Regions from separate parts of the Rahnella aceris genome, predicted to be linked through region 3. Evidence: predicted binding sites of a transcription regulator. Region 3 holds the regulator's gene; each other region holds the start of a gene.
The links. Region 3 encodes PurR, which represses purine synthesis genes. Its sites were predicted from a motif close to CANGCAAACGTTTGCNTG; they were not measured.
Positions count from the first base shown of each region.

Region 1 (8,131 bases), 1.2 Mb from region 3:
CCCAGAGATTCGGGCTGATTTCCAGCTTGTTGCGGTCGCCGCCGTGCAATGCCGCCATACGATGCTGGCCGACAGAGTCGGTTTTAGCGAAAGCCGCCTGCGCGCGTTGAATAGTTTCATCATCCACGTTGGCGATAAGTTTGTCGGCAGCACGCCAGGCTTCCTCGTTGGTTTCACGCACAATCACGTGCAGACGAATGCCGAAACGCACGGTGCGGCCTTGTGCGGCAGCTTTGGCACGCACCTGTTCAATTTTCTCTTTCACTAACGCCGGAGGTTCGCCCCAGGTCAGATAAAGTTCCACCTGCTCGGCGGCGAGATCCTGCGCTTCGTCGGAAGAACCACCGAAATACAGCGGCGGGCGGGGGTATTGAACCGGTGGATGCATCAGGCTCGCGCCTTTGACCTGAATGTGTTTGCCTTCGTAATCGACGGTTTCGCCTTCCAGAACACGACGCCAGATACGCGTAAATTCCGCCGACGCTTCATAACGTTCTTTATGATTGAGGTGTAAACCTTCAGCCGCCAGTTCAGCCGGATCGCCACCGGTCACCAGATTAAACAGTGCACGACCGCCGGAAAGCCGGTCGAGTGTTGCTGCCTGACGGGCTGCCAGTGTCGGAGAAATAATGCCGGGACGCAGCGCCACCAGGAATTTCAGACGTTGTGTGACAGAAATCAGGGAAGCCGCTACCAGCCATGAGTCCTCGCATGAACGACCCGTTGGCAGTAGCACGCCGCCAAAACCTAAACGGTCAGCCGCTTGCGCGATCTGCTGAAGATAGCCGTGATCGACCACGCGGGCACCTTCTTCTGTGCCTAAATAGCGGCCGTCGCCGTGGGTAGGTAAAAACCAGAATACGTTCAGACTCATCGTTGTGTTCCTCTCAAAGTGTGCGATTCGTTACTGCTCAGCGGCGGCTAAATGGATGTTCAGTTAGCTTGTACGGCTGGTTTCCAGATGCGGTCTTTAATTTCAACCGGCTTTGGCAAAATATGGTTCTGATAGAACAAATCGGCGGTTTGCTGCTGGCGCTTTTCTGTTTCCGCACTGACCGGCGTGATAGGCATATCCGGCAGATGATCCAGATAAGAGGCGACCACTTTTTCCGGTAACCCCATCGACTGAGAAAGCAGTTTGATACTTTGTTCACGGTCAGTTTTGGTCAGCGCATTCGCCTGCGTTAACACTTCCAGAACCTGACTGATGAACTGAGGATTGGCCTCGGTGTATTTTTTCGGTGCCAGATAGAAGGAGCCCGTCTGGTGGAGCGTCGAGCCGTCGGTCAGAACGCGCACATCACCCTGAACTTGCGCGGCCGAATAATACGGATCCCAGATAGCCCAGGCATCCACATCATGTTGCTGGAATGCGGCCCGTGCATCGGCAGGGGTCAGATAGACCGGCTGGATATCGCTGAATTTCAGGCCCGCCTGTTGCAGGGCACGCAACAGCAGGTTGTGCGAACTGGAGCCTTTCTGGAAAGCGACTTTATGACCTTTGAGATCTGCGACGGTTTTGATCGGACTCTTGCTGTCGACCAGAATCACTTCTGCTTTCGGTTTCGGGGGTTCAGAGCCGATATACAACAAATCTGCCCCCGCTGCCTGCGCGAACAACGGCGGCAAATCACCGGTACCGCCCAGATCAATACTTCCGACGTTCAGCGCTTCAAGAATTTGCGGCCCGGCAGGGAATTCTACCCAGCTTATTTTTGTGTCCGGGAAACGTTTTTCCAGTAACTGGTGTGATTTCGCCAGCACCAGTCCGACAGATCCTTTCTGATAGGCAATACGTAATTGCGCCGGATCCTTTTCCTGAGCCGTTGCGGTGCCGCTCAGGAAAAGGCTGGTCAGCAGGCTGGCCACAACCGGGATACGGCGTAATAAAGAGAAAGAAGCAGGCATGATTAATTCCTTTTAAAGTCAGACACGCAGTGCTTGCGCAGAAAGGGATGCAACAGACGGAAGCTGTGGACGGCGGCGGCTCAGCGCCAGGTAGAAGTTTTCCAGAGATTCGATCAAACGCTCTTCCAGTGCGGGGGCCAGCTTCGCAGGGAACGTCTGATAATCGGTGATCAGGCTGTCATCTGCGAAAACGCCCTGCAAAACTTCCTGTGCTTTCAGCGAGGCGAGTACCGGTTTTAGGGCGTAATCGACGGCCAGCATATGGCCGATAGATCCGGCTGTAGCCAGTGGCAACACCACTTTATGGTCGAGCGCGCGTTCTGGCAGTAAATCGAGCAGGGTTTTCAGTGCGCCGGAAAAAGACGCCTTATACACTGGTGTGGCGACGATCAGGCCATCAGCACTCGCCAGTTCAGCATTCAGTTGCTTGAGTTGCGGGCTGCCAAAATTAGCGAAAAGCAGATCGTCTGCTGAAAAATCCTGAATATTGTAGGTAAAGACTTCAACGCCACGGCTCGCCAGCCACTGGTGGCTGAGTGCCAGCAGGGAAGAGGAGCGGGAGGGTTGTCGCGGACTGCCTGCCAGAGTCACTACACGCATTTGCTTATTCCTTATAACAATCTGTTATAGAACTATCATTTTTCTTAACGAAGTGAGGTAAACCTAGCAGGCAGAGGCGGCGCAGCGGAAATCTCAATTTTGGCTATGGAAAGTTTCAAATCAGATAAAGCACGTGTCGGGTGTGCTGTGGGGCGATGGGGGGAAAGGAAATAAAAGTGAATTAAAGGTAACAAAAAGGTAATCGTTTGCGCAGCGAAGCAATTATTTGGTCAATATGCCGGTTATCATTTCCAATTGTCCGGCGCTTAGTCAATAATACCGCCCCGTCTAGCCACCGGGAATCCAGGAGTCTCCATGTATTATCCTCTTGTCAGGAAAGCACTGTTTCAGCTCGATCCAGAGCGCGCCCACGAGTTAACCTTTCGTCAGTTGAGCCGCATTTCCGGCACCCCGTTTGAATTCTTGATCCGCCAGTCAGTGCCCACCAAACCGGTAAACTGCATGGGATTATCCTTTAAGAACCCTTTGGGACTGGCCGCAGGCCTGGATAAAGACGGCGAATGTATTGATGCGCTGGGCGCAATGGGCTTTGGATTTATTGAAGTCGGTACTGTGACCCCGCGTGCGCAGGCCGGTAATGATAAGCCGCGTTTATTCCGTATTGTGGAAGCTGAAGGCCTGATTAACCGCATGGGTTTCAATAACCATGGCGTGGATAATCTGGTGAATAATGTCAAAAAATCACATTTTGGCGGCATTCTGGGGATTAATATTGGCAAGAATAAAGATACGCCTGTTGAGCACGGCGCAGACGATTATCTGACCTGTATGGAAAAAGTATATCCGTACGCCGGTTATATCGCGGTGAATATTTCATCACCTAACACGCCGGGATTACGTTCACTGCAATACGGTGAAGCGCTGGATGATTTGCTGGCAGCGATTAAGAATAAGCAGCTTGAGTTACAGCAACGCCATCAGAAATATGTGCCTGTTGCGGTGAAGATCGCACCGGATCTTTCTGAGGAAGAATTGATCCAAATAGCCGACAGTTTAGTGCGCCATAATATGGATGGCGTGATTGCGACCAATACCACACTCGATCGTAAACTGGTTCAGGGGCTAAATTATTGCGAACAGGTTGGTGGTCTGAGCGGGCGCCCGTTGCAGCTGCGCAGCACAGAAATTATCCGTATGCTCTCTCATGAATTACAAGGGCGTCTGCCGGTTATTGGTGTTGGCGGTATTGATTCATTAACGGCGGCCCGTGAGAAAATGGCCGCAGGCGCTTCCTTAATTCAAATCTATTCCGGCTTTATCTTTAAAGGTCCGGGTCTGATCAAAGATATTGTTACCCATATCTAATATTTTTCATCCTGAAGACGAGTCAGGGGTTTATTTATTAACCCGGCTCGTCTATATTTTGTCCACTGACCGTAATTCAGGCTCAGGATTTGTCTGATATCGTTTCGTTACTGAAAAATATATTCTTACAGATTAGCCGGTAATGAAGTCAGGCAGAGGGCATGAGGGTAAACAGGATGACGAAATGAAAATTAAACCAGATGATAATTGGCGTTGGTATTTTGATACAGAACATGACCGGCTTATGCTGGACCTCGCCAATGGCATGATTTTCCGTTCCCGTTTTCCCGCCAAAATGTTAACTCCTGATGCTTTCGGAAATATGTCATTTTGTGTCGATGATGCGGCGCTGTATTTTGATTTTGAAGAACAGTGCAAACATATTCGTCTCGCAGCTGAACAACGCGCTGAATTAGTTCTGAATGCCTTAGTCGCTTATCGTTTTTTAAAACCGCTGATGCCGAAGAGCTGGCATTTCAGTCAGCAGATGCGTCCTTTCCAGCCTGCTAATGGTCAGCTTGCTCAGGTGCAGGTGATGGAAAGCGGTGAACAGGCGACATTACTGGTGGTGGAATCCGGTGATAATGCCAGTCTGTGCCTGCTGGCGCAGGAACGGCTGACGGTCGCAGGGCGCGGCATGGTGCTGGGGGATGCTATTAAAGTGATGCATGACCGGCTAATGCCAGCAGCATTCCGCGTTGACAGGGATGATGTTTACGATCAGGCAGTTTAGTTTCCTGCCTGATCCTCATTAAATACACCTCTAGCCGAGCACGATATCCGTAGCCGGAATACAACTACACGCTAATATCGTTCCATCTTTTCCCACTGCACTCTCTTTCAGCGGTGCCACTTTTCCTTCTTTCAATATCATCCTGCACGCGCCACAAATTCCTGCACGACAGGAATAGGGGATACGTAATCCCTGCAATTCCAGCTGCTCGAGCAAAATCTGCTGATTGTTGCCGGTAAACTGCGTTCCCTGATAATTAATGCTGACGTCCTGCGCGGTGCTTTTTGGCGCTTCCACATTTTCAATGATATCGCCCGCGCAGTAAGGCCGTGGTGGCCTGGTTGCCAGCACCTGAACGCTGTCGCCTGCGCGGATCACGCCGCTGTTGCGGGCAATCATGTTCTGACCGAAATCGACATCGCCGTCGCTGGCGGTACGATAACCCTGCAATGTTTTCAACGGTTCGCCACGCGGATGTTTGCGACCTTTTTCGATACTGACTGTGGTAAAAATACAGCGGCTGCAAGGTTTCACCAGATCGAAAATCACTTCCCCGATGCGGATCGTCTGCCAGCTGTCTTCGGCATAGGCTTGTGCGCCGCTGACCACGATGTTCGGCCTGAATTGCTCAATCCTGACACCGCCCGGACAGCGGCGCTGTAAATCCTGCATTGAGGCTTCATTGATCAGCAGATACGGGAATCCGTCAGCAAACGACAGCGGCACTTCCGGATGTTTTTTTACCCGGCGCGTCGGTTCATCGCCAACCCAGCGCAGTTGAACGTCACGCTTTAAATAGCCACTTAACCAGCGATTTACGGGTTCCGGCGCGATGAGTGAGGTAAACTGATTGCCCCAGACTTCCGTCGGCGAGTGAACGCCTGCGAAATCACGAAATTTGACTGTGATGCTTTCGCCTTCGGGCGCGGAGATCATCAGACCATCGGGCAACAAAACCGGCGTGAACAGAACGAGGTTCGGATACTGGCGGGCTGTAATGAACATGCCTTGCGGATCGGTAATCATAAACTGGCGATCGAACGCCAGGCCGGTTGCTGTCACCAGCGAGTATGAAACCTGCAGGCCGCGCATGGATTTGACCGGGTGAACAAATAAACGTGAAAGAATGGGCACTGAAGACTGCCTCTCAGAGTGTAAAGTCTTAAGAAGAACCAGAGACTTTATGACAAGAGGCGGGGATTAGCTATAATGCGCAACAATTTTATTTTTGGTGATATGTCGATATGAACTCTTTGTTTGCCAGCACGGCGCGTGGACTGGAAGAACTGTTAAAAAGCGAACTGGAAACGCTGGGTGCGCAAGCCTGTAAAGTTGTGCAGGGAGGGGTGCATTTTGAAGGTGACGATCGCCTGCTGTACCGCAGCTTATTGTGGAGCCGTCTGGCTTCGCGCATCCTGTTGCCGCTGAACGAATTCAAAGTTCACAGCGATCTGGATCTTTATCTTGGCGTGATGGCGATCGACTGGCCGGCCGTTTTTGGCGTGGAAAAAACCTTCGCTGTGCATTTCAGCGGCCTGAATGACGAAATCCGTAACAGCCAGTACGGTGCACTGAAAGTGAAGGACGCCATCGTCGACAGCTTTACCCGCAAAATGGACGAACGTCCGAATGTGGCGAAACAGCAGCCCGACATCCGCGTAAACGTCTTCCTGCAACGTGATACCGCCAGCGTCGCGCTGGATCTCAGCGGCGAAGGCCTGCATCAGCGCGGCTACCGCGATCTGACCGGTCAGGCGCCGCTGAAAGAAAACCTGGCAGCAGCGATTGTAATGCGCTCCGGCTGGCAGGCGGGCACACCGATGGTCGATCCGATGTGTGGTTCCGGGACATTGCTGATTGAAGCGGCAATGATCGCTGCCGATCGCGCGCCGGGCTTACATCGTCAGCACTGGGGCTTTACCGGCTGGAATAAATTTGACGCTGAACTGTGGCGCGAACTGACCGCAGAAGCGCAGGTTCGTACCCGCCGTGCGGTGCAGGAAACCACGTCCCGTTTCTTCGGTTCTGATATCGACCGTCGCGTGATTGAGATGGCGCGTGCGAACGCCCGTCGCGCTGGTGTTGCGGAACTGATCAGCTTTGAAGCCTCAGAAGTTGGGAAACTGGTGAATCCGCTGCCGGAAGGCCCGGTGGGTACGGTCATCAGCAACCCGCCATACGGCGAGCGTCTGGAAAGCGAACCGGCATTGATTGCGCTGCATAACATGCTCGGCCGCATCATGAAGACCAAATTTGGTGGCTGGCAGTTGTCGCTGTTCAGTGCGTCACCGGAATTGCTGAGCTGCCTGCAACTGCGTGCTGAGCGCCAGTTCAAAGCTAAAAACGGCCCGCTGGAATGTGTGCAGAAAAACTATCAGCTGGCAGAAAACCCGACGGGTGCGGCCGGTACGCAAATGGCGGAAGATTACGCTAACCGCCTGCGTAAAAACGTCAAAAAACTGGAAAAATGGGCCAAACAGCAGGGCATTGAATGCTATCGCCTGTATGATGCCGATTTGCCGGATTATAACGTTGCGGTTGACCGCTATGGCAGCAAAGTGGTGGTGCAGGAATATGCGCCGCCAAAAACGGTTGATGCACAAAAAGCCCGTCAGCGCTTGTTTGACGTGATAAACGCCACCCTGTCTGTACTGGATATTTCATCCAGCCAGTTGATCCTGAAAACCCGTGAGCGCCAGAAAGGCACCAGTCAGTACGAGAAACTGGCGCAGAAAGGTGAGTTCCTGCTGGTTGAGGAATTCAACGCTAAACTGTGGGTTAACCTGACGGATTATCTCGATACCGGCTTGTTCCTTGATCACCGCATCGCCCGCAAAATGCTGGGTGAAATGAGCAAAGGTAAAGACTTCCTTAACCTGTTTGCTTACACCGGTACCGCCAGTGTTCATGCTGGCCTGGGCGGCGCGCGCAGCACGACCACGGTAGATATGTCCCGCACATATCTGGAATGGGCGGAAAAGAACCTGCGTGCCAACGATCTGACCGGCCGCCAGCATCGACTTATCCAGGCGGATTGCCTGTCTTATCTGGGCATGTGTGACGAACAGTTTGATGTGATCTTTATCGATCCACCGACGTTCTCCAACTCGAAACGTATGGCCGAAAGTTTTGACGTACAGCGTGATCATCTGGCTCTGATGAAAGATCTGAAACGCATTTTACGTCGCAACGGCACCATTATGTTCTCCAACAACAAGCGCGGTTTCCAGATGGATCTCGACGGACTGAGTAAACTGGGGCTGAGCGCGAAAGAAATCACCAGCCAAACCCTGTCACAGGATTTCGCCCGTAATCGTCAGATTCATAACTGCTGGCTGCTGTCCCATGCCGGCGAGGAAAAATAAAGTTTATGTCGTTAATTAGTATGTCAGGTGCCTGGCTGTCATTCAGTGACTCGCCGCTGTTGGATAACACCGAATTACACATCGAGCCGAATGAGCGTGTCTGTCTGGTTGGCCGTAACGGTGCCGGTAAATCGACGCTGATGATGATCCTGAACCGCGAAGTGCCGCTCGATGACGGGCGTATCGTGTATGAGCAGGA
Region 1 covers NZ_JAADJV010000001.1:685,828-693,958, forward strand. Annotated here, with positions in the region: gene ssuD (FMNH2-dependent alkanesulfonate monooxygenase) at 1-874, opposite strand, end outside; gene GW591_RS03060 (sulfonate ABC transporter substrate-binding protein) at 934-1,908, opposite strand; gene ssuE (NADPH-dependent FMN reductase) at 1,927-2,508, opposite strand; gene pyrD (quinone-dependent dihydroorotate dehydrogenase) at 2,824-3,834, shown strand; gene GW591_RS03075 (cell division protein ZapC) at 4,019-4,567, shown strand; gene GW591_RS03080 (YcbX family protein) at 4,598-5,701, opposite strand; gene rlmKL (bifunctional 23S rRNA (guanine(2069)-N(7))-methyltransferase RlmK/23S rRNA (guanine(2445)-N(2))-methyltransferase RlmL) at 5,812-7,932, shown strand; gene GW591_RS03090 (ABC transporter ATP-binding protein) at 7,938-8,131, shown strand, end outside.
Region 1: a site for PurR is predicted at 2,704-2,721, ahead of pyrD (quinone-dependent dihydroorotate dehydrogenase). Genes of this name have one in related genera too.

Region 2 (8,131 bases), 160 kb from region 3:
GGACGTCCTGACCCAGCAGGATGGCAGGCAACGACGCTTCCTGAATCGGGGTCATTTCGGTGTAACCCAGTTCATTCAGGTTAGAAAGTTGCTCAACGGGTAATGTCAGGGCAGAAAAGGAATGCGTGCTCAAGGGCGATAACTCTTTATGTGAGGCAAAAATCGGGACAGCGGCAGGAAGCCTGACGCCATGGTTTGAGTAAATGATAACAGAGACGCCCGCAGACTGCCTTAAACGGCAGAAAACAGGCTGAAAAAATCCTGCTTTTATTCCCGCTTAAATTTATCAACAGCACTGCGCAATCGTTTTCGTCGACAATAATTTCAGATATACTGCGCGCCGAAATTCCTATTTTCCTTCACACAGATCTGGGTACGAAGCTATGTTAACCATTGGTACTGCACTGCGCACTGGCGCCACCCGCGTCATGTTATTAGGCTCCGGCGAACTGGGCAAAGAAGTGGCGATTGAATGCCAGCGACTGGGTCTGGAAGTGATCGCCGTTGATCGCTATGCCGATGCACCCGCGATGCAGGTCGCCCATCGCAGCCATGTCATTAACATGCTGGATGGCGATGCACTGAAACAGGTTATCGAAAGCGAACACCCTGATTTTATCGTGCCGGAAATCGAAGCGATTGCCACCAGCATGCTGGTCGAGCTGGAAAAACAGGGTCACAACGTCGTGCCTTGTGCTGAAGCGACACGCCTGACCATGAACCGCGAAGGCATCCGTCGTCTGGCTGCCGAAACGCTGAAGCTGCCAACTTCCACTTATCAGTTTGCCGATGATGAAGCGGCTTTCCGTGAGGCGATCGACGCCATCGGCTATCCGTGCATTATCAAACCGGTGATGAGCTCTTCCGGTAAAGGTCAGAGCCTGATCCGCAGTGCCGATCAGTTACAGGCGGCATGGGATTATGCCCAGCAAGGTGGCCGTGCTGGCGGCGGACGTGTCATCGTTGAAGGTCTGGTGAAGTTTGATTTTGAAATCACCCTGCTGACGATCAGCGCCGTTGATGGCATTCATTTCTGTGCGCCAATCGGACACCGTCAGGAAGACGGTGATTACCGCGAATCCTGGCAGCCACAGCAGATGACAGACCTTGCATTGCAGCGCGCCAAAGACATCGCAGAGAAAGTGGTGAAAGCGTTGGGCGGTAAAGGTCTGTTTGGCGTTGAACTGTTTGTTTGTGGTGATGAAGTGATCTTCAGCGAAGTGTCACCTCGCCCGCACGACACCGGGATGGTAACGCTGATTTCTCAGGATTTATCAGAGTTCGCCCTGCATGTGCGCGCATTCCTCGGTCTGCCGGTGGGCAATATCCGCCAGTTCGGCCCTTCCGCTTCTGCCGTAATCCTGCCGGAACTGACCAGCAGCAACGTGACGTTTACCGGCCTGGAAAACGCACTGACCGGTTACAACCAGATCCGTCTGTTCGGTAAGCCGGAAATCAGTGGTAAGCGCCGCCTTGGCGTAGCGCTGGCGACGGCGGACAACGTTGAAGACGCCGTGGAACAGGCCAAACAGGCAGCGGCTGCAGTGGTGGTTAAAGGCTAATCCATTCCTGACGCTGAGATGAAAAAAAACCGGACGCCTGAAAAGAGTCCGGTTTTTCTTTGCAGCAAAGGGAAACTGCGGAGCAACGTTTTATTCGTCGTCTTCGTCATCAAAAATGACGGTCACACGGTCACCTTTATGCGTTTCGCGGATTTCTTCTGCAACGGTCGCAATGGCTTCGCCGCTGCTCATGCCGTTTTCCATTAACTGGCGGATACGATCGGCGGCCTGTTCTTGTTCGTGATGTGATAATGAAGGCATACCTGTCAGCATGGGAGTGTCCTGTTGTACGGGTGATAATAAAAAGCCCGCGCAGTGCGGGGTTGCACAGTATACGCCTTATTCACGCAAATCGCCTGCGCTGCTTTCAGGCAGCCCGATCTGTGTTAGGATCCTGAAAAATAGTCACTGCGCCAGAGAAACTCATACCCGTCATGCCATTCGCCCAACCCGTTGTTTTCCATTCATTACCTTATCAGCCCGATGCAATAACTGAACGGTTCGCGCCGCTTTCTGCTTTGCCGTGGGCGATGTTACTGCATTCAGGTTCGGCACAGCACCAGCATAATCGTTTCGATATTCTGGTGGCCGATCCGCTGATCACGCTGACCACACGTGGCAAGCTAACGCAGATTGAGCACAACGGCATGGCCGAAACCCGGACTGAAGATCCGTTTGCTTTACTGGAAGAGCAAATGGCAGTGGCCGGTTTACGGGCAGAAAGTTCAGCGGATTTTCCTTTTCTGGGCGGCGCACTGGGTTTGTTCGGTTATGACCTGGGGCGCAGGATAGAAACATTGCCTGAAACTGCAGAACGGGATATTGACCTGCCGGATATGGCGGTAGGGATTTATGACTGGGCGCTGATTGCCGATCACCATTTACAGCGCCTGACGCTGATTTGCCATGGTGACGTTTCTGAACGTTTACGCTGGCTGGCCCAGTACCAACCTGTTCCTTCTCCTGCGCCTTTCTGTTTACATGCGCCGTGGCGGGCAAATATGAGCCGCGAAGAATACGGTGAGAAATTCCGTAAGATTCAGGAATATATTCACAGTGGTGATTGCTATCAGATCAATCTGGCGCAGCGGTTTTCGACGGAATACAGCGGCGATGAATGGCAGGCTTTCCTGCGCCTCAATCAGGCTAACCGCGCCCCTTTCTCCGCGTTTCTGCGTCTGCCGGAAAATGCCGTTGTCTGTCTTTCACCCGAGCGTTTCATCTGGCTGAAAGACGCTGAGATACAGACCCGCCCGATTAAGGGAACGCTGCCGCGCTGCGAAGATCCGACTGAGGATATGCAGCAGGCAGAACGGCTCGCGGCATCGGAAAAGGATCGCGCCGAAAACCTGATGATTGTCGATTTGCTGCGTAACGATATCGGCCGCGTGGCGACACCCGGCAGTGTGCGGGTGCCGGAGCTGTTCGTTGTGGAGCCCTTCCCCGCCGTCCATCATCTGGTCAGCACGATCACCGCCCGGTTACCCGAAACCTGTCACGCCAGCGCCTTACTGCGTGCCTGTTTCCCCGGCGGCTCCATTACCGGTGCGCCCAAAGTGCGTGCCATGGAAATTATCGAAGAACTTGAACCGCACCGGCGCAACGGCTATTGCGGCAGCATTGCATATCTGAGTTGCTGCGGCACGATGGACAGCAATATCACCATCCGCACATTGCTCACCGCACAGGGCAAAATTTACTGCTGGGCGGGTGGCGGGATCGTCGCTGACAGTCAGGAACAGGCGGAATATCAGGAAACTTTTGATAAGATTGCCCGTATTCTGCCTGAATTAGGAGAAATACAGCCGTGACGCTGCTGGAACAACACGCGCCCTTACAGACGTTTTCACCTGCCGTGGAAGATTTCATCCTGCGTTTTCAATTGCAGCAGCCGCGCCTGCCTGCTGCGGCGTTGCGCGGAACCCGCCACGCCGCTGTGTTGATCCCGATTATCTGCCGTCCGGAACCGACCCTTTTACTGACGCGCCGCTCCGATCAGTTGCGTAAACACGCCGGCCAGGTCGCCTTTCCCGGTGGTGCAGCAGATGCTTCCGATGCCTCGATTATTGCCACCGCATTACGCGAAGCGCATGAAGAGGTCGCGATCCCCCCTGAACAGGTTCATATATTAGGCACACTGTCGCCGCAGGACAGCAGCAGCGGTTTTCAGGTCACGCCGGTTATCGGGCTGTTGCCTGTTGATGTACCACTGCATCCCGCGGAAGATGAAGTCGCCGAGTTGTTTGAAATGCCGCTGCGGGAAGCCTTTGATCTCGCACGTTATCACCCCCTGGATATTCACCGCAGAGGCACTCATCACCGGGTTTATCTGTCCTGGTATCAGCAACAATTTGTCTGGGGGCTGACGGCGGGAATCATCCGTCAGTTGGCCCGGCAGGTTGAAGTCTGAGCTCAGTGATTACATTACGATCACACTTTTGCATCAAATAAGTTTATTTCATGCGAAAAATGAAACTTTTGCCTCTCAGCCCTTTTAAACTATAAGTCTATCCATAAGAACAAGAGACCCGTCCATAAGGGCTGTCTCTGGTGTTGGTTCATTTATGGAAGCCAGGGATCCCGTTCCCTGCCGCAATCTATTACAGGAGTATTCGACGTGATTAGCGTTTTCGACATGTTCAAGGTCGGGATTGGCCCTTCCAGTTCCCATACTTTGGGCCCGATGAAAGCAGGCAAACAGTTCGCTGATGACCTGCTGGAAAAGGGCATGATGCCTGCCGTTACGCGTGTCGCCGTGGACGTTTTTGGTTCTTTGTCTCTGACAGGTAAAGGCCACCACACAGATATCGCCATTATTTTAGGTCTGGCGGGCAATCAGCCAGATACCGTCGACATCGACGGCATTCCACATTTTATCCGCGACGTTGAGCAACGTGAGCGTCTGCCGCTGGGCGGAACCCAGCATGAAGTCGATTTCCCACGTGATACCGGTATGGTGTTCCGCGGGGAGAATTTACCGCGTCACGAAAACGCCATGCAAATTCACGCTTTTGCTGGCGACAAGATGATTTACAGCAAAACCTATTACTCGGTCGGCGGCGGCTTTATCGTTGATGACGAGCATTTCGGTCAGCCTGTGCTGGATGAAGTGGCGGTGCCGTACAGCTTTAATTCGGCCAGTGAAATGCTGGCAAAATGTAAGGAAACCGGGCTGTCATTATCCGGCCTGGTGATGAAAAACGAGCTGGCGCAGCACAGTAAGCAGGACATTGAGCAGTATTTCGAGAAAATCTGGCACACCATGCAGGCCTGTATCGATCGCGGCCTGAATACCGAAGGCGTTCTGCCTGGCCCGTTGCGGGTGCCGCGTCGTGCTTCTGCCCTGCGCCGGATGCTGGTGTCTAACGACAAACTTTCCAGTGACCCGATGAACGTGATCGACTGGGTGAATATGTTTGCCCTCGCGGTTAACGAAGAAAACGCGGCAGGCGGACGTGTCGTGACGGCCCCCACCAACGGCGCATGCGGCATTGTGCCTGCGGTGCTGGCGTATTATGACCAGTTCATTCAGTCGGTCAGCCCGGACATTTATCTGCGTTATTTCCTGAGTTCCGGTGCTATCGGTATTCTGTATAAAATGAATGCGTCGATTTCAGGCGCTGAAGTGGGCTGTCAGGGTGAAGTTGGCGTAGCCTGTTCAATGGCGGCGGCAGGCTTGACGGAATTGCTTGGCGGCAGCCCGGAACAGGTGTGCGTTGCGGCCGAAATTGGCATGGAACACAATCTGGGATTAACCTGTGACCCTGTTGCCGGACAGGTTCAGGTACCGTGCATCGAACGTAATGCCATCGCGTCAGTGAAAGCCATTAATGCCGCCCGTATGGCATTACGCCGCACCAGTGAGCCGAGAGTTTCATTGGATAAAGTCATTGAGACAATGTACGAAACCGGTAAAGATATGAATTCCAAATATCGGGAAACCTCGCGTGGCGGTCTGGCGATTAAGGTTCAGTGCGACTGATCCGGTCGAAAAGATGACCTCTTCCTGCGGTATTTTCAGGTTGTATTAATTTCAACCAATTTACCGCAGGAAATACCACCTGGCCGGTAGCCGGCAGCAATAAAACCTTCGCTAACAACAACCTGTTGTATTATCAATACATAATGGTAGTGAGACTTGCATTATACCCTGCAGGTGCGGCATGCTGATTTCCGCCTGATTTCCCCTGTCCGGGTCCCCCTTATTACGTCTGCGTAAATGTCGGAAATGGACAGGAAAAACCTCAGTGACACTGTCACCTGTATGTTTTTTTTTCGATTTGAACAGAGAAATATAGGGAGTTTGCCGCTACTCAAACTGAGCGCCCGACGATTTACAGCTACTCTCTATAAAAACGAAATGGCTGTTACGCATCGGTAACCCTTTAAAATAATAATTTTGAGCCTGCCTTTAACTCGGGATAAAAGGATTAGAACGATGCTGTTCTCCCAGACCGGACTCGCGAAGTATCGCTACTATCGCATTGCCCTCGCCAGTGCAATGGGGATATGTACGCTGCTTCTGACGCTGGGCATTCGTATCTACGAACAAGCCCAGGTTATCGCCGAAGATCAAAAACGGGTGGCTGTTCACACCGTTGAAAAACTGGAAAAATTGCTTGAACCCGCTTCTCCGGCCGGCAAAATTATTCCTTTCGACCAGACACTCGCCTGTAAGGCACAGCAACCTCTGTTGCAACAAACCGTCGCCCGCATGCAAACATTACGTTCAATCAGTCTCGTCAGCAACGGCACCATTGTTTGTTCAAGCCTGGTAGGCACGCTGGATCTGAATTTCAATCAAACCTTGCCTTCCTTCGCACAGGGTAAAACCCAACTTGAGTTGCGCGCCTCGAAATGGAGCCGTGTCAATACACCGACGCTGGTTTTATGGCATCCGACCACACCGGATAATCTTAACGGTGAACTGTTTGTCTATAACATCGGGATCTTGTCGAATTTCCTGCTCGAGCCCCAACCGCCTTATGCCAGCCACATCGTTCTCAACGTCGGACAACAAAATCTCGAATACGGCAAAAATTCAATCATCAACACCAGTGCCCTGCCGCGCGCCCCTTTGCTGAGCGCCCGATCGGAAAAATATGATTTTGCGGTCTCTATTTATGGTGAAGAAGCCAGCACACTGGCCTGGGAGGAGCTGTTTTCACATCTGCCGCTGTCGGTTCTGATCAGCCTGCTGACAGCAACAGCCATATATCTGTTCTCCGGCAGTCGCATCAGTCTGGCTTATCCGATCAGCCACGGCATTTCCCACCGCGAGTTTAAAGTTTATTGTCAGCCCATTATTAACAGTACGGATGGCCGTTGTATTGGCGTGGAAACACTGATGCGCTGGAAAAACCGCCGGCAGGAATGGGTTTCGCCCGATGTGTTTATTCCTCTGGCTGAACAGCACGGCTTAATCATTGCGCTGACACGCTATCTCATTCAGACAGTCGCTGAAAATCTGTCCGTATTTCCGGCAACGCCGGGTTTTTACGTCAGTATTAATGTTGCAGCACAACACTTTAATAATATGGAAATTGTTGATGACATCCGAAAGCTGTGGCTTCCGGCGCAGCCGTCAGTTTCTCTCATGCTGGAGCTGACGGAACGGACGCGGTTACAGGAGTTACGTGCTGCTGAGATTTCACAGTTGAAAGAAATGGGTATTCTGCTGGCCATTGATGATTTCGGGACGGGTCACAGTTCCCTGAGCTATCTCAAAACCCTTAATCCCGATGTGCTGAAAATCGATCAGGCGTTTACGGCCTCAATTGGCACCGATGCGATTAACGCCACCGTCACGGATACCATCATCACACTGGCGCAGCGTCTCAATCTAAAGCTGATTGCTGAAGGGGTGGAAACCCGTGAGCAGGTAGATTATCTGCGCGAACGCAGGGTCGATTCATTGCAGGGCTACTACTTTGCCCGCCCGATGCCTATAGAAGTATTCCCAATCTGGCTGGAACGTTATAAAAAAACTACGCAGAACATGGAATTGCAGGATAATACAGATCCGGTCTGAAGGTGAGAACCCGTTTTCCCCGACCATAAAAAACGGCGACCTGAGTCGCCGTTTTACATCCCGAAATAAAGCCCCGTTACTGGTCTTCATCCCATTTGTCTTCTGATTTCAGCCGCGTAATACGCACGCGTTCGATACGGTATTCCGACACGTCAAGAATTTCAAAGTGCAGCGACGCCATTTCGATCACTTCACCCACGACCGGCATTTGTCCTGATTTCGACAGCAGCAGCCCGGCAAGAGAAGCAAAATCGTCGTCAGCATTCACCAGCGTTTTGACGTCCAGAATTTGCTGCAACAGATGCAAATCGGTTCCGCCTTTAGCAATCCAGCTATCACCGTCAGTCACGACGTCCGGCGTTTCATCTTCGTCCGGGAATTCACCCGCGATGGCCTCCAGCACATCCAGCGGCGTCACCAGCCCCTGAATCACACCAAACTCATTGCTGACCATCACCAGACGACCTTTGGCTTTACGCAGAACGGCCAACAAGTTGATGACGTCCATGGTTTCCGGCACCACAATCGGCGGCGTTTT
Region 2 covers NZ_JAADJV010000001.1:2,048,966-2,057,096, forward strand. Annotated here, with positions in the region: gene dbpA (ATP-dependent RNA helicase DbpA) at 1-133, opposite strand, end outside; gene purT (formate-dependent phosphoribosylglycinamide formyltransferase) at 384-1,562, shown strand; gene GW591_RS09260 (YoaH family protein) at 1,653-1,835, opposite strand; gene pabB (aminodeoxychorismate synthase component 1) at 1,997-3,373, shown strand; gene GW591_RS09270 (CoA pyrophosphatase) at 3,370-3,972, shown strand; gene GW591_RS09275 (L-serine ammonia-lyase) at 4,180-5,544, shown strand; gene GW591_RS09280 (EAL domain-containing protein) at 6,001-7,593, shown strand; gene GW591_RS09285 (TerC family protein) at 7,670-8,131, opposite strand, start outside.
Region 2: a site for PurR is predicted at 4,135-4,152, ahead of GW591_RS09275 (L-serine ammonia-lyase). Genes of this name have one in related genera too.

Region 3 (8,131 bases):
CCAACAATCCACGCCCGTTTGCGGGATTGCAGATTGGTCAGGCGTGCTGCGGCGACACGTAAAGTATCTTTAAAATGGTGGGGGAGTTTACTTTCCAAACCGGCACGAATAACGCGCTGGAAAAAGATATCCAGACGGTCGCATTCCCACCAACCGTCCATATAACTTTCACCGAGGCCCAGAGAACCTTCCTGTAAAACACGCTTAAAGAAGTCAGTGTTTTTTACTTTAAGGTCGAAAGGACGATTACCGTTTACCTGAATATCTGCCATCGCCAGCATTTCACTGGCGATCCGGTACCACTGATTGTCCTGAATGCTTTGATCTTCTATACACGATGAACTCATAGCTTCTCCATCACTTTCTCTTCTGACTTATTAACCTGCCGGGAAAAGCAAAGGCTATTTTTGCAGGTCTTTATGAGAACAGACGACTAGCGCCTCGCCCGATATTCGACACCAACAGAGGAAATTAAGAAGAACGCCTGCGCGCCGTAAGACGTGCAGGAAAATCATCCTTGAAAAAGTACAAAAAAATAAGTGTGACACTGTCCGCGCGTCTGGCTTAAGTATGTGATAAAAGTTTTGTAAAAGTGCTATTTTATTTGGTTTTGTTGAGTATAGGCTCGCTGGCAGGCATTCTCAATAGTTAATCGTGATGAATGAAAATGCCCGTTAAGTGACTGTTACATCAGGGTATTATCACTATTAATTAGCATGCCTTGTCTGAGCTTCCTGCTCTGATTCCTGTCCATTGTCTTGCGGGCTTTCATGCTGCAAAGAGAGCCAGCGGCCCAAAACTACCAACAATAGTGTAGACAGCATGATCGTGACTGTCGCCATGAGCGGATGCACAATAAATGCGGAAACCAGCAAGCTGGCAAGGAAGCACAGCCCGAGCTGCAGCGTATTTTGCAATGCTGCCGCCTTGCCTGTATTAGCAGGAAACGGCATTAATGCATTTGCGACAACAATTGGGTAGGTTGCACCATTCACCAAAGCCATCAGACAGAAAGGGATCAGCAGGCTAATCAGCCCGGCATCCGTGAACATGGCAACACAGAACAAAGTCACCATACTGACGCCGTAACCCGCCAGTAACCATGGCAGAATTTTATTACCGTCCAGCTTGCTGATCACAACACGGCAACCAAAACCACCAAGCAGGAAAGCAATAGTCTGCGGGACATAGCTCAGCCCGATGGCACCGGGTGAATAACCCATGTCGCTCAGGATAAACGGTGAACCCGTTAACCACGCAAAGAATCCGGCTGAACAGGCGGCATAAATCATGACATTCCCGCTGTAAACAGGCGATTTCAGTAACGTCGCAAACCCTGTTTTATCAGCCTTCGCTTGTTTTGCCGGTTTATTCTCACGCAGAGTCAGCGTCGTCAGCACCAGGACGACGGCGACTGCGGTCAGCAGAGCAAAAATGGCTTCCCAGTCAAAATGATTGAGTACCCACGCACCAAGTAATGGTGCCAGTGCCGGAGAAAGAGCCACTAACGGCATAATGCTGGCGAAGGTTTTTTTCGCCACATCGGCAGAGAAACGGTCAACAACGATTGCCTGCCAGGTGACTGCGGCGGCACAAACGCCCATCGCCTGTAAGAAGCGCAGGGCCAGAAGGGCGCGTACATTCTCAACCCAGATAACGCCCAGACAACCGACCGCAAACAGTGTCAGACCAAGAAGCAATACCGGTTTACGGCCGATCCTGTCTGACAACGGCCCCCATAACAACTGACCGAGAGCAAATCCGCCGAGAAAAATGCTCAGACTTGCGCTGATCATCCCGGGGCTGGTCATCAGACTGGTTTGCATGGCGCTGAACGCAGGCAGATACATATCAGTGGCTAAAAAGCCCAGCATGCTCAGTCCCGCGAGATAGAGCATAAATCCAAAGGAGGGTTTCATTATCGTCTCATTAATTTATTTATTGCAGATGATGTGATGCAGATTACATACCGGAGGCGGAGTTTAACGCTTTGATAACAGGCTTGTGAAACGCTAATATTTGCACTCTGCTATCAAAAATATTGAAGGCTGAATTATGTGGTCAGAATACGCCCTTGAAGTGGTAGATGCCGTGGCAAGAACAGGTAGTTTTAGTGCGGCAGCGCAAGATTTGCACCGCGTACCTTCTGCTATCAGCTATACCGTCCGTCAGCTTGAGCAGTGGCTGGCCGTGCCGTTGTTTGAACGTCGCCATCGTGACGTGGTACTGACGCCTGCGGGAAAGGTTTTTGTCGATGAAGCGCGGATTCTGACAAAAAAAATGATAGCCACGCGCCGGCAGTGTCAGCAGGTGGCGAACGGCTGGCGCGGCGAATTACGTGTGGCGGTTGACCGGATTGTAAAACCCGCACGGACACGGCGTCTGGTGCTCGATTTCTACCGCCATTTTGCGGACACCGAACTCATTATTCACTCAGAAGTGTTTAATGGTGTCTGGGATGCGCTGGTTGACGGGCGGGCAGACGTGGCGATCGGTGCTACACGCGCGATACCGGTTGGCGGGGGCTTCAGTTTTCGTGACATGGGATTTATGGACTGGCATTGCGTCGTCAGCCCGCAACATCCGCTGGCTCAGTTATCCGGCGCGCTGAATGATGATGAGTTGCGGCCTTATCCTGCACTCTGTCTGGAAGACACCTCCCGGACATTGCCTAAGCGGGATACATGGACGCTTGATAACCAGCGGCGGCTGGTCGTGCCAGACTGGACCTGTGCGCTGGAATGCCTGACCGAAGGCTTATGCGTGGGTATGATGCCGGTTCATCGCGTCACGCCGTGGATAGAACAGAAAAAGTTGCAGGTGCTGACGCTGGAAAATACGTTTCCCGACAGCCCGTGTTGCCTGACGTGGGATCAAAGCAATCCGTCACCCTCGCTGGCCTGGTTGCTGGAATATATGGGCGATACAGAAACCATGAATCAGGAATGGCTGCGTGATTAGAAAAAAACGCCTGCATCTGCAGGCGTTCGATATCTGTTAACGGCGGTAATCGCGGTACGGACCATCGGCTACGGAACGGCGTTCGACCAGTTTCGGATGCACCTCAATGGTCTGAGACTCTTCACGCTTACTGACAATTCTGTCCAGCAACATGGTAAAGGCCATTTCACCCAGACGTTCTTTCGGCTGATGCACGGTTGTCAGCGCGGGGGAGAAGTAACGGGCGTTACGCACATTGTCGTAACCGATCACGGAAATATCCTGAGGAACGCGCAGGCCCAGTTCGTCTGCGGCACAGATTGCGCCCATTGCCATCACATCGCCACCACAGAATACGGCAGTCGGGCGGTGCTTCTGCATCAGAATTTTATGCATCGCCTGATAGCCCGATTCCGGCTCGAAATCGCCCTGAACCACCCATTCGTCACGCAGCGGAATATTGGCTTCAGTCAGTGCTTTCACAAAACCCTGGAAGCGGCCACCGCCGGTATTACGTGCCAGTTGGCCCGGGATCACCCCAATATCACGATGACCGCGTTCAATCAGATAACGCCCGGCCATGTAACCCCCTTCGAAAGCATTATCAATAATGCTGTCGGTGAAGTTCTTACGCGCTTCGCCCCAGTCCATGACCACCATTGGGATCGAACGGTGCTCCTCGAGCATATTGAGCAACTCATCAGGATATTCCGCGCACATCACCAGCAAGCCATCGACGCGTTTTTGCGCCAGCATTTGCAGGTAGGCTTGTTGTTTTTCCAGATTATTATGCGAGTTACACAAAATCAGCGTATAGCCTTTGGAGAAGCAGCTGTTTTCTACGGCTTCAATCACTTCGGCAAAATAGGGCGCTTCGCTGGAGGTGGCAAGCAGACCGATCGTTTTGGTGTTATTGACCTTCAGACTGCGGGCTACAGCACTCGGCGAGTAATGTAACTCTTTGATTGCAAGGAGAACCGCTTCTTTGGTTTCTTCGGCGACGAAACGTGTTTTATTGATGACGTGCGACACGGTTGTAGTGGAAACGCCAGCGCGCTTTGCGACATCTTTAATCGTTGCCATGTAAACAATGACTCCTGAACTCACGTGTTTCAGCACGTTAGCATTATGTTAATCGTTTGCTTGCGTGGATCTCACTGCTGGCTTCTAAAAGGGCAGTGAAATCGTTGGGTGGATTCTTCAGAATGAGGCGTGAAATGCTCTCGGGTGAAATCAACCGGCACACAGGCGTGTTAACCGACAATTTTCTCTTATAATGCAGGAAAGTGGAAGTAAAATTCTCAGGGATACATTGTCATTCAGCACAAGATTTTAAATGTTAATTATGCGAAAATGCGTTGGCACACAATTAGTGTGGCTTAAAAAATGCCACAATTTGATCCGAAAGGGGGGTTTGATGGACAGCAACCTGAAATTATCGTTGATCACCACGGTATGCGCTTTGCTTATGATTATCGCTTTCAGTTTCACTGCGGTGATGAACTGATTCAGTAAGTGATCCGCCATAAAAAAGGGCGATTCCTGTTACAGGAATCGCCCTTTTCAATTTTACGCAGTGGCCGTTACCGCCGATACTCTTCCCTGCAGAAACTCTTCGTTAAATGCTATTCAATGGCTGATTAGCGAAACTTCAGACTTAACGAATTGTTTATTATCGGATCGTTTTCGGCGTCATTACCCGGCGTGCACCCACATAATGATCTTGCCAGTAATCGTCGCCGAGAGAGGTGATTTTAATGTCTTCGCCCGTTCTTGGAGACTGAATAAACTTGCCGTTCCCCACGTAAACACCAACATGGTCTGCTGCGCCGCGGTTATTGATTCTGAAGAACACCAGATCACCGCTTTCAAGTTCGCCGCGTTTAACCGGAGCCGCATCGCGCAGGTGATACATTTCATTCGCTGTGCGTGGCATTTTAATACGGATCAAATCTTTGTAGGCGTAATAGACTAAGCCGCTGCAATCAAAACCGGTATTCGGCGAGGTTCCGCCCCAGCGATACGGTTTTCCTACCTGATGCATCAGTTTGGTCATCGCCGTTTGCTGGGCATGCTGATAGCGTTTTTTATGCGTTGCACTTAGCGTAATCGGTTTGCTGTCTTCTTCGGGCTTTTTACCTTTACGGTGCCGGCCATACGCTTCTTTTTTACTGACCCTTTCCGTGCTGTTTTTCGCGAGTGAACGGGTTTTGGCGTGTTTCACTGTTTTGCTTTCGGCCCGCGTGGTCTTCAGTGTCTTTTCTTTTTTACTTTCGGCCCGGGTCGTTTTGACACTTTTCTCCGTCGTGGTCTTTCGTTTAGCCAGTTCGGTACTTTTAACTTTCTTCTTCGAATTCTTGTCCTGAATTTTTTGTTCTGTCACTGGCGCGATTTTAGTTTTTTTACTGGTTTTCGCGGCCACCGTTTTTCGCTTTCGCCGTTCTTCAGGTGCAGCCTGATTAACATGGCTTTTACGCTGATCGGCAGAAACACGTGTCTGCGGCGATGCATGTGCCATATTCAGAAATAGCTGGGTAAAGAGCAGCACAAAAAGCGTGAACAGTAAGCGCATAGCTTCGTTACCATGAGTGGTAGGTTAAACATCAGGGATGTCAGAGTATTGCCTAAAAGAACCTGACAAAAAAGCACGAATTGACTCGATTCTAGATCATATTGTGAGAAAAAGTTAATGGCTTTTTTTATGTCGAAATAACCGCCATTTTTAGTCAAAAAAATAACCACTTTTCATGGTGTTAATATTTGAGTTAAAGAATGGAATTTTGCAAATCTGGCGTTATCGGTGAACGCCAAAAATGTTATTCTCAATGAATGTTTAAAGATGTGAGCCTGAGCGCACACATTAAAGATTGTTAAACAAAATGCCAGTATTGAGAAAGACCCCACAAAAAATGGCGTTTTTATCTGATGGCTGCCATCGTTACAATAGAAGGTATTGTGATTGCGCACCGTCTCTTTATGCTGCGCGTGAAGAGTAATGATCGTGACAGCCTGTACCGGCTTGAGGAAGCAAGAAATGACCACTCCAACAATTGAAAAAATTCAGAAGCAAGTTTCTGAAAACCCGATTCTGCTGTACATGAAAGGTTCGCCGAAACTGCCAAGCTGTGGTTTCTCCGCTCAGGCTGTTCAGGCGCTTTCAGCCTGTGGCGAGCGTTTCGCTTACGTGGATATCCTGCAGAACCCGGACATCCGTGCTGAGATGCCAAAATTTGCTAACTGGCCAACGTTCCCGCAACTGTGGGTTGACGGTGAACTGGTTGGCGGCTGCGACATCGTGGTTGAGATGTTCCAGCGCGGCGAACTGCAGCAGTTGATCAAAGAAACCGCTGAGAAATACAAATCTTCTGAAGAGAGTAATACGACAGAAGACTAACGGTTTTTCGGCCGGAAAGTAAAAAGAGCGACATGATGTCGCTCTTTTTTTGTCTTCAGTTCGGTGCAAAAGTTGTTATTGCTGATTTTCTTCCGATGCTGTTTCGTCTTCGACTTCTTCGTCTGAAAGCGCCAGAGGCCAGCCGCCTAAGCGTTTCCAGCGGTTGACCAGCTCGCAGAACAACTCGGCTGTGCGCTCGGTGTCATACAACGCAGAATGTGCCTGGCTGCTGTCAAAGACGATGCCCGCGCTGATACAGGCTTTTGCCAGCACCGTTTGCCCAAGCACCAGCCCGCTTAATGCGGCGGTATCAAACGTGGCAAAAGGGTGGAACGGATTACGTTTCAGTCCGGCACGTTCAGCCGCTGCCATCAGGAAGCTGTGATCAAAATTGGCGTTGTGCGCCACGATGATCGCGCGGTTACAGTTTTGCTCTTTCATCCCTTTACGGATGACTTTGAAAATCTCATGCAGGGCTTCATATTCACTGACTGCACCGCGTAACGGATTGGTCGGATCGATACCGTTAAACGCCAGGGCTTCCGGCACCAGTATCGCGCCTTCAAAGGGCTCGACGTGGAAATGCACGGTCTCATCGCTTTGCAGCCAGCCGTCTTCATCCATCTTCAGGGTGATGGCTGCAATTTCCAGCAGCGCATCGGTTTTGGCATTAAATCCGGCGGTTTCTACGTCGATAACCACGGGATAAAAACCACGAAAACGGCCTCTCAGGGCGTTAATGTCACTATTCTCGGCCATTAGTTTCTTATCTTCATCGAATTCAGCACGCATTATGGCAAATTTTGCCGCCACTTGCAGGGTTGTGGCAAAAATGGGTCAATAAAAAAGGGCGCGATTGCGCCCCTGTCAGTGTCCGGGAAAGATTAATTCCCCAGCCCCTGACCTGCGTGTTTGGATTCGATCAGCTCGATTTTATAGCCGTCCGGATCTTCTACAAACGCGATAATGGTAGATCCACCTTTGACAGGGCCGGCTTCACGGGTCACTTTCCCGCCTGCATTACGGATGTCATCACAGGTTTGCGCGACGTTATCAACGCCCAAGGCGATATGACCGTAAGCCGTGCCGATGTCATAGCTGTCGACGCCCCAGTTATAGGTCAGTTCGATCACTGCACCTTCACTTTCTTCGGTATAACCGACGAAAGCCAGAGAGTATTTATATTCAGTGTTTTCGCTGGTACGCAGCAAACGCATACCTAAAACATCGGTATAGAAGCTGATAGCACGTTGCAGATCGCCAACGCGAAGCATGGTGTGGAGTAAACGCATAGGTTCCTCTTTATTTGCAGGATGAGAGTTAACGGGTCAAGCCTAACTGATAGCCGCCGTTTTGTCTGTATTACGGCGACGGCTTGTTGAATGACTGACCAAAAAAAACAGCAGAAGGAGGGCCTCTTCTGCTGCAAGAAGTGAATCACTCTTTTTAATTATTACAGTGTCGGATAATCGGTATAGCCTTGCGCACCGCCGCCGTAGAAAGTTTCCGGTTTGGGTTCGTTGAGAGGCGCATGAGATTTCAGGCGCTCAACCAGATCAGGGTTCGCGATATAGCTGCGGCCAAATGCCACGGCATCGATATAACCTTTTTCGATCAGTTCTTCGCCTTTTTCTGCGGTGTAAGCACCGGCCCCCACAATCACACCCTGATAATGCGCACGGATCACTGCCCGGAATTCTGTGGAGTAAGGTTTGCCGCCAGCCCAGTCCGGTTCGGAGATATGCAGGTAAGCGAGTTTGCGCTTGTTCAGTTCATCGAGCAGGTAGATAGCCGCCT
Region 3 covers NZ_JAADJV010000001.1:1,889,680-1,897,810, reverse strand. Annotated here, with positions in the region: gene cfa (cyclopropane fatty acyl phospholipid synthase) at 1-347, opposite strand, end outside; gene punC (purine nucleoside transporter PunC) at 708-1,919, opposite strand; gene punR (DNA-binding transcriptional activator PunR) at 2,056-2,961, shown strand; gene purR (HTH-type transcriptional repressor PurR) at 2,998-4,023, opposite strand; gene cydH (cytochrome bd-I oxidase subunit CydH) at 4,277-4,447, shown strand; gene GW591_RS08545 (C40 family peptidase) at 4,613-5,512, opposite strand; gene GW591_RS24190 (hypothetical protein) at 5,866-5,994, shown strand; gene GW591_RS08540 (Grx4 family monothiol glutaredoxin) at 5,975-6,334, shown strand; gene rnt (ribonuclease T) at 6,410-7,126, opposite strand; gene gloA (lactoylglutathione lyase) at 7,219-7,626, opposite strand; gene nemA (alkene reductase) at 7,788-8,131, opposite strand, start outside.

Region 4 (8,131 bases), on a different contig from region 3:
ACTTCACCGGCATTCAGCACTTCCGGCTGATTCTTCTGCCCGAAGATGACATTGGTTAACGTCACCCGACCCGGCGACGACCAGTTATGGTCGAGTTTCTCCACGGAGAGACGGTACTCGCTGTTATTGCTGACCCAGCGGCTGACCCAGCCAGCAGCCCAGCGGGTTTGTAATAGGACGTACACCAGCACGATCGCCAGCACCAGAAGTAAGGCGAACGTCAGCAAAATTTTACCGATAAATCTCATCGTCTGGAGCCCTGTAACGGGAAAATGGAAAAAGATTCTTTGTTTATGCCGCAAACAGCGAATTTTCTCAACAGGTTAGCCAAATGGAGGCAATAAAAAGCGGCAGAGGTTCCAGACCCTCTGCCGCTGTTGCACGCGGATTACATCCTGCTTTTACTTCTCGTGAGGGAAAACCAGATTCAGAACAATCGCAGTAATGCCGCCCGCTGCAATGCCAGAAGAGAGAAAGGTTTTCAGCCAGTCCGGTGCGAATTGCAGGATCAGCGGCTGCTGAGAAACACCCATACCGACGGCGAGAGAAAGCGCCATGATCATAATCGCGCGGCGATTCAGACGCTCGCGGGAAACAATGCGCACACCCGAAGCGGCAATGGTACCGAACATCACGATGGTCGCGCCGCCCAGTACCGGTTCAGGAATATGCTGCACAAATCCCGCAACAGCCGGGAACAGCCCGAGGATGATCAGCATCAGCGCGACCACAAAACCGACATAGCGGCTGGCAACGCCGGTCAGTTGAATGACGCCGTTGTTCTGCCCGAAGCAGGAATTCGGGAAGGTGTTAAATACAGCAGAAAGCATCGAGTTCAGGCCATTGGCCAGAACGCCGCCTTTGATGCGCTTCATGTACAGCGGGCCGCTGACCGGTTGCTCAGAAACGTCCGAGGTTGCGGTAATATCACCGATGGTTTCCAGCGATGTCACCATGAAAATCAGCATCAGCGGGATCAGCAAATTCCAGTCAAAACCCAGTCCGTAATACAGCGGCGTTGGTAATGTTATCCAGTTGCTTTGCGCGGCTGGCGCAACGGTTGGCAACATGCCCGTCATCCAGGCCACCAGATAACCCACCGCCATGGCGATAACCAGAGAGGCGACACGCAGGTAAGGGTTACGTTGACGGTTCAGCAGAACAATCACTACCAGCACGACGGCAGCCAGCAGCAGATTTTTCGGTGCCCCGAATGTGTGATCGCTCATGGCCGCATAACCGCCGCCGATAGACGTCAGACCGACCTGAATCAGCGACAGCCCGATAATCATCACCACGATGCCGGAAACCAGCGGCGTAATGATGCGGCGTGCGAGATGCAGGAAACGGGAAAGAATGATTTCAGTGCAGGAAGCCAGCATCAGGGTGCCGAACAGCGCCGCCATCATGGTCGGCACATCCGCACCGCCATTTTTCAGCGCCATTCCGCCCATGATCAGCGGCGCAACAAAGTTAAAGCTGGTGCCCTGAATCGACAGTAAACCCGAGCCGACCGGTCCCCAGGTTTTAATCTGCAAAATAGAAGCCAGGCCGGAGGCGAACAGCGACATGCTGATGATGTGCTGCGTGTCCTGCGCAGGCAAACCCAGCGCCTGGCAAATCAGTAGTGCTGGTGTGATTACCGCAACAAACATCGCCAGCAAATGCTGACAGGCGGCGAATAACGTTTGAGGTAATGGCGGGCGGTCCTCGAGCCGGTAAATCAGTTCACTTTTTTGCTGGCGGGAAAGATCGGGTTGCTGTGTTTCTTGTTCTGCGGTTTGCGAACTCATGCTGTGGCATTCCAATAAGCGGCAAAGCGGGCATTTTTATTGAAATTAACGACAAAAGCAATCGTTTGCTAATGGCAATATTCCTCGACTGGTTTTGGATTGGACGGGATTTATGGCCTGTTTTTCTTGCCTGACGCAGCTTGAATGACTTCTAATTCAGCTTCTGGGAAAAAACATGTCAGTGAAGTTTTTATAACTCGATAATTTTATTGGATTTATTTTAAAATGGAGTTCGTCAATGATTCAACTCGATACCTACGGCACCCTGGTTGCCGCCACGTTGGTGCTCCTTTTAGGACGGAAATGCGTCCAGTCGGTCAAATTCCTCAAAAAATACACCATTCCTGAACCCGTTGCCGGTGGTTTGCTGGTCGCTTTATTGTTACTGATCGCCAACCAGATATTCGGCTGGGAAGTCGGTTTCGACATGTCTTTAAAAGAGCCACTGATGCTGGCATTTTTTGCCACGATCGGTCTTAACGCCAATCTGGCAAGTCTGCGGGCAGGCGGTAAATCGCTGTTTCTGCTGGTGTTTGTCGTCGTGGGCTTACTGCTTTTGCAAAATGCCATCGGTATCGGAATGGCGAAAATGCTCGGGCTGGATCCGCTGATGGGGTTGCTGGCGGGGTCGATTACCCTTTCAGGTGGCCACGGCACCGGCGCGGCATGGAGCAAGCTGTTTATCGAGCGTTATGGCTTTGAAAATGCGACGGAAGTCGCGATGGCTTGCGCAACTTTTGGTCTGGTGCTCGGCGGTATTATTGGGGGGCCGGTAGCGCGCTATCTGGTCAGCCATTCTTCCACCCCCAACGGAAACCCCGAGGATATGGTCGATCCGAGCGCATTTGAGAAACCGTCGATTGGCAGGATGATTACACCACTGGTGATGGTTGAAACCATTGCCCTGATCGCGATTTGCCTGATGGCAGGGACATATGCCGCCAGTCTGTTGCAAGGCTCGGCATTTGAAATCCCAACCTTTGTCTGCGTGCTCTTCGTTGGTGTGATCCTGAGTAATATGCTGGCATGGCTCGGTTTTTATCGTGTCTTCGACCGTGCGGTATCCGTGCTGGGTAACGTCAGTTTGTCACTGTTCCTTGCCATGGCATTGATGAGCCTTAAGTTGTGGGAGATGGCGGCACTCGCCTTGCCGATGATGGCAATTCTTATCGTTCAAGCCCTCGCAATGGCACTTTATGCGATTTTCGTGACTTATCGCGTGATGGGGAAAAACTACGATGCGGCGGTGTTGGCGGCAGGACACTGTGGTTTCGGGCTGGGTGCCACCCCGACGGCCATTGCCAATATGCAGGCGATCACCAACCAGTTTGGCCCTTCGCATCTGGCGTTTCTGGTGGTGCCGATGGTGGGCGCATTCTTCATCGATATCGCCAATGCGATTGTGATTAAACTCTACCTGATGCTGCCTGTATTCCCGGCTATAAGCTAAAAAAACAGGCACAGAAACATCGCTTCTGTGCCTGACGATTCCTTCCCGTCGGGTTTATTGTGCCGCGTCCGCCTTCTCAGTGAACACCTGTTCGGCCTCAGCGGCTTTTTCCTGCGTCAGTAACTGCTTCTCGTAGACTTTGAAGAATGGATAATAAATTACCATCGACAGTGCCATCAGCAGGATAACCAGAACCGACACTTTGAAATCCCAGCCCATCGCCCAGGCCGCCCCGATCGGTGCCGGCGATGTCCAGGGGACCAGTGAAATCATATGCGGGAGCAGATCCGTCGATACGGCCAGATAGGCGATAACGGCATTGACCATCGGTGCCAGCAGGAAGGGGATGAAAAATACCGGATTCATGACGATAGGTGTGCCAAAAATCACCGGCTCATTGATATTGAAACAGCTTGGCACCAGACTGAGTTTCCCCATGGTGCGCAGATGCGCTGACTTACTGCGACAAAACAGCAGCACCAGTCCCATTGTCGCGCCGGACCCGCCAATCACGATCAGGAAATTCCAGAATGCCTCGGTCATGATGTGCGTCATGGGTAAACCGGCAGCGAGATCTGTCTGATTCAGGCCGAGATTGGTTAACCAAAAAGCCTGCAACATGCCAGATACAATGGCCGAGCCATGAATGCCGGCGAACCACAACAGGTGGCAAATCAGCACGGCGAGAAGTACAGCAGGCAGTGAGTCTGCGGCAGAAATCAGGGGTTCGAACAGCGCCATAATCGCCTGTGGCAGCAACATATCAAACCCTGACTGGACCAGTAAGCTCAGCGGGAAAAGTGTAATCACCACGGCCACAATCGGGATCAGTAAATCAAACGAATGCTTAATGTTTGAAGGTACCTGTTCGGGTAAACGGATACCGATATTGTATTTTTTCAATAACCGCGTCAGTTCGGTGACATAAATCGCCACCAGAATAGCCGTAAAGATCCCCACGCCGCCCAGCGCCGTCGTCGACATCTTTTCATCAATCTGCGGTGCGGCGACCAGCAGGAAAGACATCAGCGCCAGCATTGCGGTCATGAACGGGTCTAGCTTGTAACTTCTTGCCAGATTGTAGGCAATCGATGCCGAGATGTAGATGGACATAATGCCCATCGTCATATTGAACGGCGTCAGGATCTGCACTTCATATTTTGCCGAGAGCGCCAGCCAGCTTCTGGCGAAGCCCCATGAAGATTCGGGCGAAAATGGCGGGTGAACAAAAACCAGTAAAAACGAACCAACAATCATAAAGGGCATTGCTGAGATGAAGCCATCACGCACTGCCATGACATGTCGCTGTGAGGATAATCGTGCGGCGAAGGGGCTGATTTTCTGTTCTATAAAAGTGAAGAGGGATTGGCTGATACTCATGATGATTTGGCCTTATGTTGAGGACATCAGACAGGGTTGCCTTAATTATCATCAGTGTAGTGACGGGATGTGAAACCGGTTACCGGCTTTTCCCCACTCTGTGAAGGTTATCAAATAACCAGTGCGGAGAGTGGTTTTGGGGGCACAATAGGGAAAAGAGAAGAGAATATGTTGGAAACAAAACATCATTTTTAATAATGATTTGATGAAGTGAATGAGCGAAAAGAGAGATCAGGCGTTGGTGTAACGGACTCTTTCTGGCAGCCAGCGCTCAATCAGGGCTTTGGCATGATCAGGGAATTGTTGCTGCAGATAACGCGCAATGCGCTGTACATCCGGGATCATCGCCTGATCACGTAATAAATCAGCGACTTTAAATTCAGCGCTGCCGGTCTGGCGCGTGCCCAGTAGTTCACCCGGCCCGCGGATTTCCAAATCCTGCTGTGCGATAACAAAGCCATCGTTGCTGTCGCGTAAAACCTGCAAACGTTTCTGCGCTGTTTTGCTGAGCGGCGTTTTGTAGAGCAGTACACAGTGAGAAGCAACGGCACCACGTCCAACGCGCCCACGTAACTGGTGCAACTGCGCCAGCCCTAAACGCTCCGGGTTTTCGATAATCATCAGGCTGGCATTCGGTACGTCAACGCCGACTTCAATGACAGTCGTTGCCACCAGAAGCTGCACTTCACCCTGTTTGAATGCCTGCATAACGGCCTGCTTTTCCTGGGCTTTCATACGACCGTGAACCAGTCCAATATTCAGCGCCGGGAGTGCCTCCTTCAGGCCTTCCCATGTGGCTTCAGCGGCCTGCGCTTCCAGCATTTCCGATTCTTCAATCAGCGTACACACCCAATAAGCCTGACGATTTTCCTGCTCGCAGGCACTTTTGACGCGGCTGATAATATCACTGCGGCGGGTGTCCGGAATGGCGACAGTAGTCACCGGCGTGCGGCCTGGCGGGAGTTCGTCGATCACAGAGGTATCAAGATCAGCGTAAGCCGTCATTGCCAGTGTGCGTGGGATCGGCGTGGCGGTCATGATCAACTGATGTGGATGGAAGCCCTGTTGCAGACCTTTTTCCCACAACGCCAGACGCTGATGCACACCGAAACGGTGCTGTTCATCGATAATGACCAGCGACAGTGACGAGAACAAAACCTGTTCCTGGAAGATAGCGTGCGTTCCCACCACCATCGACACCTGTCCGCTGGCGATCGCATCCTGCTGTGCCTGCCGGGCTTTACCCTTTTGTTTGCCCGCCAGCCAGCCGACCTGAATACCCAGTGGCTCAAACCACTGACGGAAATTATTGGCATGCTGTTCGGCCAGCAATTCTGTCGGCGCCATTAATCCGACCTGTTGGCCCTGAGCAATAGCGCAAAGTGCGGCGAGGGCGGCTACCAGCGTTTTACCTGATCCCACGTCGCCCTGCACCAGACGCATCATGGGATAACTTTTTGCCAGGTCCTGTTCAATTTCTGCCACAACCCGTGCTTGCGCACCGGTCGGGCTGAAAGGAAGCGACGCGAGGAACTGATTTTTCAGGCGGTCGTCATGATGCAACGGCAGAGCTTTATAACTCTGCGTACCGGCGCGGACAGCCAGCATACTGAGATTATGTGCCAGAAGTTCTTCCATAATCAGGCGGCGTTGAGCCGGATGATGACCTTTTTCAAGGTCTGCAAGCTGGATATCTGGCGGCGGGCGGTGCAGCAAATGCAGCGCCTGAGGAAGCGGGATCAGCGAACGACTCAGTTCCTCTGGCAACAGTTCGGCGACAGGTACGGTGTCGAGCAGTTCAAGTGCCTGATCCGTCAGTTTACGCAAGGTCGCCTGGCGGATACCTTCCGTTGTCGGATAAACCGGCGTCAGTGATTCCTGCAGAACGACTTCGCTGTTTTCACCCTGAATGCGGTATTCCGGATGAATGATTTCAGCACCGATCGTGCCGCGTTTGATTTCACCATAAGCGGTAACACGGCGACCTGTTGCCAGGCTGTTTTTCATCGCGGCGTTAAAGTTGAAGAAGCGCAACGTCGCCATGCCAGTGCCGTCACTTATCTGACAGGTCAGCATTCTGCGGCGGCCAAAACTGATATCACTACGCAACACTTCGCCTTCTATGGTGGCGAAAATGCCGGGCTGTAAATCATTGATGGTGTAAAGGCGGGTACGATCTTCATAGCGTAAAGGAAGATGAAGCAGTAAATCCTGAATAGTTTCAAGGCCGAGTTTGGCGAGCTTGTCTGCCTGACTGGCTCCGACGCCGGAAAGCGACGTCAGCGGGATGGCGTCGAGCAGGCGGCCTTTCATCTTTTTTTGACCGTCATTTGCATCGCCGACCACCATTCATCATCGGCAATGATTTGCCCGTGATCGTCAATGAAAGGGCGGGGAAGCTTCTTTCGCTTCGCCACATTGGACAGAACGGGATAGCCGCCTTCAAACAGCAGTCGCTGCTGTTCCTTCTCGCTCAGCAGACTGCTGTCGCGGCGATACATACCGGCGTTTTCGCGCTGGCGCTGGGCTTCGTACAGGATAAGCGCCGAGGCAACGGAGACGTTCAGAGATTGCACCATACCGATCATCGGAATGATGATATCGCTGTCAGCCAGCGCTAACGCTTCAGGTGTGATACCGGTTTTCTCCTGACCCAGCAAAATGCAGGTCGGGCGGGTGTAATCAATCGCGCGGAAGTCGACGGCTTTCTCTGACAAGTTGGTTGCCAGGATTTGCATGCCCTTCGCCTTCATTTTGGCGACGGCATCCTGAATGGTTTTGTGTGTTTTGACCTGAACCCAGCTGTTGCTGCCTGCCGCCGAAGAGACCAGTGTCTTCATTCTGGTTGTAGGCCAGACAGCGTGGATTTCGTGAACGCCGACGGCGTCTGCCGTACGGATGACGGCAGAAACGTTATGTGGTTTATGCACCTGTTCCATACAGACCGTCAGGTCTGGCTGTCGGGCCGCAAGCATTTCGCGGATGCGGGCATAACGTTCTGGGGTCATAACAATCAGTTTCGGTTGCGGGTAACTTTGATGACGTCCGGCATGATACGGATTTTACGCATGATATTCGCCAGATGAACGCGATCGCGGGTCGTCAGGCGGATAAAGGCGCTGTAGACGCGACCGTCTTTTTCTTCGGTGCTCAGATTCTGAATGTTCGACTGCGCGGCATTAATTGCAGCGGTCAGGTTCGCCAGTGCGCCCTGATGGTTGAACATATCAACTTTGATTTCAGCGATAAATTCCTGATCAGTTTCCTGGTGGTTATCCCAGTCAACGGCCATGAATTTCTCAGGTTCTTTCTGATAACCGCGAATATTACGGCAGGATTCATGATGGATCACCAGCCCTTTGCCCGGACTGACGTGGGCAATAATCGGGTCACCCGGAATCGGACGGCAACATTTCGCGAAGGTGATCAGCACGCCATCTGCGCCTTTAATCGGCAGATTACGGGTACCTGACGATGCCATTGAAGACTGGTCACCCATCAGGTTTTT
Region 4 covers NZ_JAADJV010000008.1:91,292-99,422, reverse strand. Annotated here, with positions in the region: gene GW591_RS23740 (AsmA family protein) at 1-248, opposite strand, end outside; gene GW591_RS23735 (nucleobase:cation symporter-2 family protein) at 402-1,793, opposite strand; gene gltS (sodium/glutamate symporter) at 2,032-3,243, shown strand; gene GW591_RS23725 (PTS cellobiose transporter subunit IIC) at 3,298-4,623, opposite strand; gene recG (ATP-dependent DNA helicase RecG) at 4,855-6,936, opposite strand; gene trmH (tRNA (guanosine(18)-2'-O)-methyltransferase TrmH) at 6,933-7,631, opposite strand; gene spoT (bifunctional GTP diphosphokinase/guanosine-3',5'-bis pyrophosphate 3'-pyrophosphohydrolase) at 7,637-8,131, opposite strand, start outside.
Region 4: a site for PurR is predicted at 1,848-1,865, ahead of GW591_RS23735 (nucleobase:cation symporter-2 family protein). Genes of this name have one in related genera too.